3 regions of the Comamonas sp. JNW genome follow, and region 3 is predicted to be linked to each of the others. Evidence: predicted binding sites of a transcription regulator. Region 3 holds the regulator's gene; each other region holds the start of a gene.
The links. The regulator sigma-54, encoded in region 3, starts transcription at its own class of promoters, with help from an activator protein. The targets are predictions, from matches to a motif close to TGGCANGNAANCTGCTTT.
Positions count from the first base shown of each region.

Region 1: the regulator sigma-54 is predicted to act here: its motif matches at 1,450-1,467, upstream of hmpA (NO-inducible flavohemoprotein).
Region 2: the regulator sigma-54 is predicted to act here: its motif matches at 1,552-1,569, upstream of DCO45_RS04380 (urease subunit gamma).

Region 1 is NZ_QETI01000020.1:33,761-37,016, reverse strand. It holds gene norR (nitric oxide reductase transcriptional regulator NorR) at 1-1,357, opposite strand, end outside; gene hmpA (NO-inducible flavohemoprotein) at 1,499-2,674, shown strand; gene DCO45_RS21125 (DUF3297 family protein) at 2,827-3,078, opposite strand; gene DCO45_RS21120 (DUF445 domain-containing protein) at 3,250-3,256, shown strand, end outside.
Region 2 is NZ_QETI01000002.1:294,642-297,897, reverse strand. It holds gene ureC (urease subunit alpha) at 1-233, opposite strand, end outside; gene DCO45_RS04390 (urease subunit beta) at 277-585, opposite strand; gene DCO45_RS04385 (HupE/UreJ family protein) at 600-1,208, opposite strand; gene DCO45_RS04380 (urease subunit gamma) at 1,240-1,542, opposite strand; gene DCO45_RS04375 (urease accessory protein UreD) at 1,807-2,637, shown strand; gene DCO45_RS04370 (SCO family protein) at 2,676-3,256, opposite strand, start outside.
Region 3 is NZ_QETI01000008.1:46,441-49,696, reverse strand. It holds gene DCO45_RS13060 (aspartyl/asparaginyl beta-hydroxylase domain-containing protein) at 88-1,011, shown strand; gene DCO45_RS13055 (RNA polymerase factor sigma-54) at 1,088-2,704, opposite strand; gene lptB (LPS export ABC transporter ATP-binding protein) at 2,810-3,256, opposite strand, start outside.

The DNA of each region.
Region 1 (3,256 bases), on a different contig from region 3:
CGGCGGCGCCGTCCCACAGGTCCTCCTCGCCAATGCTCAGCATGCGCGGTTTGCTGCTGTCCTTGCGCTGGCCCAGGGTGCGGCTGAGCGCCTTGAGTACCGCGCGACTGATGCAGTGCTCCAGCTCGCGCACATTGCCCGGCCAGGGGTAGCGCAGCAGGGCGGCCTGGGCGGCGGCATCCAAGCGCAGGCCGCCCAGTTGCAGGCGGGCGCGGTTCTCTTCGAGAAAGCAGCCGGCGAGGACCAGGGTGTCGCTGTCCCGCGCGCGCAGCGGCGGCACCACGACGGGGTAGACGCACAGGCGGTGGTAGAAATCGGCGCGCATGCGGCCGGCCTGCACTTCGGCGGCCAGGTCGCGGTTGGTGGCGGCAATCACACGCACATCGACCTGGTGCTCGCGGTCCGAGCCCAGGCGCTGCAGCTGGCCGCTTTGCAGCACGCGCAGCAGCTTGGCCTGCACCGACAGCGACAGCTCGCCGACCTCGTCGAGGAACAGGCTGCCGTGCTGGGCCTGCTCGAACTTGCCGCGCCGCTCGCTCAACGCGCCGGTGAAGGCGCCGCGCACATGGCCGAACAGCTCGCTCTCGACCAGGTTGTCGGGTAGCGCTGCGCAGTTGATGCTGACCAGCGGCTGCGCTGCGCGCGGCGACTGCGCATGCACGGCCTGGGCGACCAGCTCCTTGCCGGTGCCGGTCTCGCCGGTGATCAGCACGCACAGGTCGCTGGCGGCGACCAGCGCAATGCTGCTTTGCAGTTGCCGGATGGCCGGGCTGGTGCCCAGGATCTGGCGGCTGCGATCCGCACCCGGGTTGCGCGGCGCCGGCGCGCTGGCGCTGCGTGCGGCCTGGGACAGCTGCTGCACGCGCTCGGCCGTGGCCACGGTGGCGGCAGCCAGGTTGCTGAAGGCCTGCAGCAGTTCGAGCGCATTGCCATCGGCAAAACGGTCGGGTTCCAGCGCATCCAGGGTCAGCAGGCCCCAGGCCAGGCCGCCGGTCTGCAGCACGCAGCCCATGCAGTCATGCACATGCAGCTCGCCCGGGGTGGTGATCAGGCCGTCATAGGGGTCGGGCAGGGGGCTGTCGGGCGCAAAGCGCATGGCCTGGCCGGCGGCCAGCAGCTGGGCCAGGCGCGGGTGCTCGGCCACCTTGAAGCGCCGGCCCAGGGTATCGGGCACCAGGCCATCAATGGCCACCGGCTCCAGCCATTCGCCGTTGAGGCGCAGCAGCGCCACCGCATCGGCGGGCAACAAGGTGCGCAGGGCCGCGAGCAGGCGGCGCAGGCGCTCGCGCTCGGGCAGCTCCTGGGCCAGATCGGCCACCAGTGGAATCACGGCGTGGAGGATTTTGGAGGATGTCAAAACGACTCGGGGTGTCAAAAACACAGCATTTAGGTGTTGTCAGTATGACTGCATGCATTGTGCAAGATATTGATATTCCACAAACCCGGTGTTGGCACGTTGCATGCATTGATAAAACCAACCACATGCAAGGAGAGTTAGATGCTGAGCGATAGCCAAAAACAGATCATCCAGGCCACCGTCCCGCTGCTGGAGACCGGCGGCGAGGCGCTGACCACGCACTTCTACCAGATGATGCTGAGCGAGTACCCCGAGGTGCGCCCACTGTTCAACCAGGCCCACCAGCAAAGCGGTGCCCAACCCCGCGCACTGGCCCATAGCGTGCTGATGTATGCCAAGCACATCGACAAGCTGGAGAACCTGGGCGACCTGCCCGCGCAGATCATCAACAAGCATGTGGCGCTGCAGGTGCAGCCAGACCAGTACCAGATCGTTGGCAGCTGCCTGCTGCGCGCGATCCGCGAGGTGCTAGGCGCCGAGATTGCCACCGATGCGGTGATCGATGCCTGGGCTGCTGCCTACACCCAGCTGGCCGACATCCTGATCGCTGCCGAGGCCAAGGCCTATGACGCCATTGCCCATACGGAAGGCGGCTGGCGCGGTGCGCGTACTTTCAAGCTGGTGCAAAAGGTGGCCGAGAGCGCCGAGATCAGCTCCTTCTACCTGGAGCCGGTCGACGGCCAGGCCGTGATTGCCCACCAGCCGGGCCAGTACATCGGCCTGCGCGCCATCGTGGGTGGCACCGAGCAGCGCCGCAACTACTCGCTGTCGGCCCCGAGCAATGGCCGCAGCTATCGCATCAGCGTCAAGCGCGAGCCCGGTGGCAAGGTCTCCAACTACCTGCATGACCTGCAAGTGGGCGACACCTTGGAGCTGTTTGCACCGGCCGGCCATTTCACCTTGCAGGCGAGCGAGCGCCCGCTGGTGCTGATCAGCGGCGGCGTGGGCATCACCCCCACGTTGCCGATGCTCGAAGCCGCGCTGCAGACCGAGCGCCCCATCACCTTTATCCACTGCGCCCGGGACAGCGCCGTGCATGCCTTCCGCCCGCAGATCGATGCGCTGGCCCAGGCGCACCGCCAGCTGCAGCCGCTCTATGTGTACGACAAGGTGGCCGAGGGCGAGGCGGTGGCTGCCCAGGGCCATCTGACCGAGGACCTGCTGGGCCAGTGGCTGCCCGCCTCGCGCGATGCCGATGTCTACTTTCTCGGCCCCAAGCCCTTTATGCGCTCGGTCAAGGCCTCGCTGCGCAAGCTCGGCGTGCCCGATGCCCAGGTGCGCTATGAGTTCTTTGGCCCGGCCGAGGCGCTGGCCTGATCGCAAGCTTCTGAAGCGCTGAGGCGCGCGGCATTGACCGCGCCACATGCAAAAACCCGAGCCATGCTTGCCTTGAGTGGCCAGCGTGGGTCGGGTTTTCGTTTTACCGGGCCGCATTCTATACAGCCCAGCGGGGGCGATCAGGCCAGGACTCAGTCCTTGTAATAGGCCTCGACGGTGCCCTTGAGCTTGATCAGCAGGGGCTTGCCCTTGCGGTCCACGGTCTTGCCGGCGGGCACCTTGACCCAGCCTTCGCTCACGCAGTATTCCTCGACGTCCACGCGCTCGGTGCCGTTGAAGCGGATGCCGATGTCATGGTTGAAGACTTCGCGCACAAAGTGCGGGCTCTTGGGGTCGATGGACAGGTGGTCGGGCAGTTCGGGGCGGGCAGTGGTATCGGTCATGGTTGGTGCAGAAGAGAACGCGGCCCTGGGCCGCACAGGCCGCCATTGTCCACACTTTGGCGGCACCTCGCCCGGTGGAGGGAAACCCGCGGCCATGGCAGGCAAGCGGCAGGCAAACCGCGCAGTTGGCTGACTTGGCAAGCCCCGCTGCTTGCCGCTACAGTGGTCGCCATGCCTT
Region 2 (3,256 bases), on a different contig from region 3:
GCATTGGTCAGCACCGTGTCCATCGCGCCCTGCGCACTGCTGCGCTGGCTTTGCGCCATGCCATCACGGATGGTCTTGCCACCGCCAAACTTCACCTCTTCGCCGTAGCCGCCCGCGCGCAGGGTGAAGTCCTGCTCCACCTGCACGACCAGTTCGGTATCGGCCAGGCGCAGGCGGTCACCCACCGTGGGCCCATAGGTCTCTGCGTATGCGCGTCTGTCCATTGTTGCCATCAGAACCATCCTGTCTTAGAACGCTGGCACAGCATGCCGGGCCTCATTCCAGCGCCCCTTGCACCAGGCCGCGAAAACCGTAGATCTGCCGCTCGCCGCCAACATCCACCAGCTCCACCGTGCGCTGCTGGCCGGGCTCAAAGCGCACCGCCATGCCGCTGGCAATATGCAGTCGCATGCCGTGCGCCGCCTGGCGGTCGAAGCTCAGGCCGGCATTGGTCTCGGCAAAGTGGTAGTGCGACCCTACCTGGATGGGCCGGTCGCTCGCGTTGTGTACCACCAGCGTGGTGGTGCGGCGCCCCGGGTTCAGCGTGTGTTCGCCCTCGTCCAGCAGCAGTTCACCTGGGATCATGGTGCCGCTCCTCGTCAGGCCAGGCGCGTCAGCATGGCCGCGCCCAAGACCGCGGTGGCCCCGCCCGCCAGCTTGGCCAGCCAGCGGTGGCGCTGCATGAGGGCCTTGCCCAGCACCATGCCGCCCACATGCAACAAGGCCGAACCCAGCGCCATGCCCGCCAGCGCGCCCGCCGATGCCAGCGCAGAATCGGCCGCCAGCTCAAAGCCGTGGGCCGCGCCATGGAAAAACGCAAACACCCCGGCCAGCGCAGCGGCCAGCACCCAGGGCATTTGCTTTTGCACCGCCACCAGCAGGCCCAACACCAGCACCGATGCGGCAATCATCGGCTCCACGCCGGGCACCCACAGACCGGCAAAACCTGCCAGCGCCCCCGCCACCAGCAGGGCCACAAAGGCGGCCGGTGCGCGCCAGGCGGGCGTCACCGTCAGCGCACTCCAGGCGCCCACGGCCAACATCGCGGCCATATGGTCGGCGCCAGTAAACGGATGGGCAAAGGCATGGCCAAAGCTGCTCAAAAAGCCATGGTGGCCGCCACCATCGGCGCCCACATGGGCCATGGCTGACAGCGGCAAAGCCGCAGCGGCGGTGGCCAGCGCGGCAGAGAATTTCTTGAAGTTCATAGTGGTCGAGTGCGCGAGAAAAATGGGAGGTTCAGACAATGGGCTCATGCACGGTGACGAGCTTGGTGCCATCGGGAAAGGTCGCCTCGATCTGGATATCGGCAATCATCTCGGGAATGCCCTCCATCACGTCGGCGCGCGTGAGCACCGTGCGGCCGGCGCTCATCAGTTGGGCAACGGTCTTGCCATCGCGCGCGCCCTCCATCACAAAGGCGCTGATCAGCGCCACCGCCTCGGGGTAGTTCAGCTTGAGCCCCCGGGCCAGGCGCCGCTCGGCCAGCAAGGCGGCGGTAAAGATCAGCAGCTTGTCTTTTTCGCGAGGTGTCAGTTCCATACCTAGTGCAAAGCAAGGCACATGCCAAGGGGCTACAACGGCTGGGCATGCACGCTTTCCGTGCCGCCACCCGCCCGCCTTGCACCACATGCATGCACAGCAGCCGCGCATGCACCAATTCGGCACAGACCACACCCCAGAGCAGTGCAGTTCCTGGCACGTGGCTTGCAAAAGCCCACGCATGTCTTTCGTCCCCCTGCTCCCGCTCCCGATCCCGGCCCTTGCGCCCTGCTGCCCGCCAGGCACCCAGCGCCCGCCGCAGCCATGAGCTGGCATGCCCAACTAGACCTGCGCTACGGCCAGCAAGCCGGCAAGACGTCGGTGCAGTTCAGCCACGATGGCCCGCTGCGCATTCTCAAAAGCCTCTACCCCGAAGGCCCGGGCATTTGCCACAACGTGCTGGTGCACCCGCCCGGCGGCCTGGTGGGTGGCGATATGCTGGATATCTCGGTCGAGGTGGCGGCAGGCGCCCATGCGCTCGTCACCACGCCGGGCGCAACGCGCTTTTACAAGAGCAATGGCCAGCCGGCCTTGCAGCGCACCCGCCTCAAACTGCAGGCCGGCGCCCGGCTGGAATGGTTGCCGCTGGAAGCCATTGCCTACAACGCCTGCGATGCGGCCAATGAGCTGCAGATGGAACTGGCACCGGATGCAGAGCTGCTGACCTGGGACATCACCGCGCTGGGCCTGCCGCTGGCGGGTCAGCCCTTTACCCAGGGCGTGTTTTCGCAGCACATCGCATGGCCGGGGCATTTTCTGGAACGCGGCCGTATCCGGGCCGATGATGGGCTGCTGCTCAACGCACAGCTGGGCCTGGCGGGCCAGCGCTGCCTGGGGAGTTTGATCTACGCCAGCGGCTCGCCCATCAACCGCGCGCAACGCGAAGCGCTGCTGGAGAGCACCCAGCAGCTGCTGGACGCAGGCCCAGCGGGGTTGATGGCCGGGGTGACCGCGCCGAACGAGCATATGCTGGTGCTGCGTGGCCTGGCGCCCGTGGTGGAGCCGGCGATGCAGCTGTGGAAGACGGTCTGGGGCCACTGGCGCAGCAGCCTCTGGGGCCTGCCGGCGCAGCGGCCGCGTATCTGGTCGATGTGAGTGCAGCGCTTGCCCAGCGCTGTTAAGCGTGTAAGCGCTTAAGCGCCGTCGATCAGCTGCTCGATATCTTTGGCCAGCGTTTCAACGGGGGTGCCATAGCGGCTGTACAAGCGCAGACGCCCTTGCGGGTCAAAGATATAGTCGCCAGCGGTATGGTCCATCGTGTAGCTGCCCGGGGTCTGGCCCTCGACCCGCTTGTAGTAGACCTTGAAGTCCTTGGCCATCTTGGCCGTTTCCTCGTCGCTGCCGCGCAGCGCCAGAAAGCTGGGGTCAAAGTTGGCGAGGTAGGCCTGCAAGATTTCGGGTGTGTCGCGCGATGGATCGACCGAGGCGAAGATCACCTGCAGCTTGTCGCCCTTGGCGCCGAGCTTTTGCTTGACGGCGGCCAGGTCGCCCAAAGTGGTCGGGCAGACATCGGGGCACTGGGTAAAGCCAAAGAACACCAGCACGACCTTGCCCTTGAAGTCGGCCATGCTGCGGCGCTGGCCATGCTGGTCGGGCATGGAGAAATCCTGTCCATACTCCTTGCTGCCCGTCAGGTCGATGGCGTTGAAATCGGCCTTGGATTTGCAGGCGGTGAGGACACCGGCGGCCGAGGCCAGCATGGCCGAGCCCGCCA
Region 3 (3,256 bases):
CCATCCCACCGCCCCGCAGCCCTTGCAGCGCGCCAGTTTGCGCTTGCGCAGACAGCCGCCACAGCACAGTCGCTAAAATCGCTGTCTATGGCAAAAATCATCGTTCTGGCCCTGGTGCTGCTTTTCTTTGGCTGCGGCCTCTACATGCACCTGCGTGGCAAGGTGCGGCACAAGCTGCTGCGCCAGCTGTTTGACCACTCCACGTTCACGGCGCCATTCAATGTGTTCATGCTGATGTTCAGCAAGGTACCGCGCACGCCCTACCTGCCCACCAGCACCTTCCCCGACCTGGCCCCGCTGCAGGCCCACTGGCGCGAGATCCGCGAAGAGGCCATCGGTCTGCACCAGGCCATGCAGATCAAGGCCGCGGCCAACAACGACGACGCGGGCTTCAACTCCTTCTTCAAGACCGGCTGGAAGCGCTTCTACCTGAAGTGGTACGGCCAGGCCCACCCGTCTGCGATGGAGCTGTGCCCCAAGACCACGGCGCTGGTGCAGTCCATCCCCGGCATCAAGGCGGCCATGTTTGCCGAGCTGCCGCCCGGCGCCAAGCTCAACCTGCACCGCGACCCCTATGCCGGCTCGCTGCGCTACCACCTCGCTGTGCTGGCGCCCAATGATGACCGCTGCATGATCGAGGTCGATGGCACGCCCTACAGCTGGCGCGAGGGCGAAGGCGTGATCTTTGACGAGACCTTCATGCACTGGGCCGAGAACCGGTCCGAAGGCAACCGCATCGTGCTGTTCTGCGATGTCGAGCGCCCGATGACCAATGGCTTTGCGCAGTGGCTCAACCGCTGGCTGGGCACGCATGTGGTCGCTGCCGCCAGCTCGCCCAACAACGAAGGCGATCCGCGTGGCTTCATCAGCCGCATCTTCAAGATCTCGTTCTACATGGGCCAGTACCGCCGCCGCTTCAAGGCCTGGAACAAGACCGCCTACAAGCTCACCAAGTTTGGCCTGATGCTGGCCGTGCTGGCCTTGTTCATCTGGTGGCTGTGGCCAAAGTAAAGCGGCACCGTCTCAAAACAAAACCGCAGTGCATAACGCAGCTGCGGTTTTTTTTATGGGCCCTGGCTGCTTGCGCTTACAGCGCCTTGCGCAGGCTGGCCGGCGGGATGCGCATGGCCTCGCGGTACTTGGCCACCGTGCGGCGCGCGCATTCAATGCCCTGGGCCTGCAGCAGATCGGCGATTTTTGCATCCGACAGCGGCTTCTTCGCGCTTTCCTCGTCGAGCAACTGCTTGATCAGCGCCTTGACCGCCGTGCTCGACGCACTGCCGCCGGTCTCGGTGCCCAGGCCTGAGCCAAAGAAGTACTTGAGCTCAAACGTGCCCTGCGGCGTGGCCATGTACTTGGCCGTGGTCACGCGGCTGATGGTGGACTCGTGCAGGCCCAGCTCATCGGCAATCTCGCGCAGCACCATGGGGCGCATCGCCAGCTCGCCATGGACAAAGAAATTGCGCTGGCGCTCGACGATGGCCTGCGAGACGCGCAAGATGGTGTCAAAGCGCTGCTGGATGTTCTTGATGAACCAGCGCGCCTCCTGCAGCCGCTGCTGCAGCGCGCCATGGCCCTCGCTGCCCTTGTGGCTGCGCAAGGCATTGGCGTAGACATCCTGCACGCGCAGGCGCGGCATCACCTCGGCATTGAGCTGCACGCTGAAACCGGGCACCGGCAGGCCGCGCTCATTGCTGGGTCGCACGATGACATCGGGGATGATGGTGTTGCGGTCCACATCGGCATAGGGCCGGCCGGGGCGGGGCTCGAGCTTGGCGATCAGCGCCAGCGCGCTGCGCACCGCGGCATCACTGCATCCGGTCAGTTGCACCAGCTTGCGCACATCACGGCGCGCCAGCAGCTCCAGCGATTCCTGGCAGACCAGCAAAGCGGTCTCCAGCGCCAGCGCATCGGCCTCGGGCGTGTCCGAGCCCTCTTCATCCAACAGGCGCTGCTGGGCCTTGATCTGCAGCTGCATGCATTCGGACAGGTTGCGCGCGCCCACGCCAATCGGCTCCAGGCTTTGCAGCAAGCGCAGCGCCACAGTCAGGTGGTGCAGCAGCACTTCGTAGCGCTCGGGGTCACTGGCGTCGCCAAAGCTTTGCGCGAGCTCGGCCAGCGTTTCTTCGAGGTAGCCGTCGTCGTTCAGTGATTCAATCAGAAAGTAGAGCGCGGCCCGGTCTTCCTGGCACAGGCGCAGCGACAAGGCCTGGCGGTGCAGCACATCCTGCAGGCTCAGGTGCTCGCTGCGCCGGTCGGACATCGGCGTCTCGTCGTCGTCATCGCTGGCGCTGGAGCGCGCGGGCAGATCGCCACCCCACTCTTCCCAGTCCGATGCCGAATCGCCGGCAGCGGCCTCGGCATCGACGCCGGTTTCCTTGCCCGCGCCAAAATCCAGCGGCTGGTCGGAGGTTCCGGGCTCGAAATCGCTACTGTTGTTGGTGTCGGTGCTGGCAGCAGTATCGGCACCCTTGTCGGCTGCGTCTGCAGCGTCTGCAGCTTCGGCAGATTCAGCGGCTTCTTTACCGGCTTCAGCCTCGGGGGCCTCATCGCCCTCGCGCTCCAGAAACGGGTTTTCGTCGAGCATCTGCTCGACTTCCTGCGTCAGTTCCTGCGTGGACAGCTGCAGCAGGCGAATCGACTGCTGCAGCTGGGGGGTCAGGGTCAGGTTCTGCGATACGCGCAGCGACAGCGACGGCATCATGGCTGCGCCTCCCCACGGGCTGGGGCAGCTGGCAACGGATCAGCCCTGCCGGCCCCGCAGCGCGGGACGGCATCTTGGCTGGCACGCCCGCCAAGGCGTGCGATGTCACATACGGAAATGTTCACCCAGATACACCCTCCGGACCTCTGCGTTCTCCACAATCTCTTGCGGCGTCCCGGCGGCCAGCACCTTGCCATCGCTGATGATGCAGGCATGGTCACAGATACCCAGGGTTTCGCGCACATTGTGGTCGGTGATCAGCACGCCAATGCCGCGCTCCTTGAGAAAGGCGACAATGCGCTGGATCTCGATCACGGCGATGGGGTCGATGCCGGCGAAAGGCTCGTCGAGCAGGATGAAACGGGGCTGGGTGGCCAGCGCACGGGCGATCTCGACCCGGCGGCGCTCGCCGCCGGACAGCGCGACTGACGGTGATTCGCGCAGGTGCTCGACCCGCAGCTCCTGCAGCAGCGCGGTGAGCTGGCGCTCGACCTCGGCGCGCGAGAGCGGCTTGCCATGCTCATCTTTTTGCAGCTCCAGCACGGCGCGCAC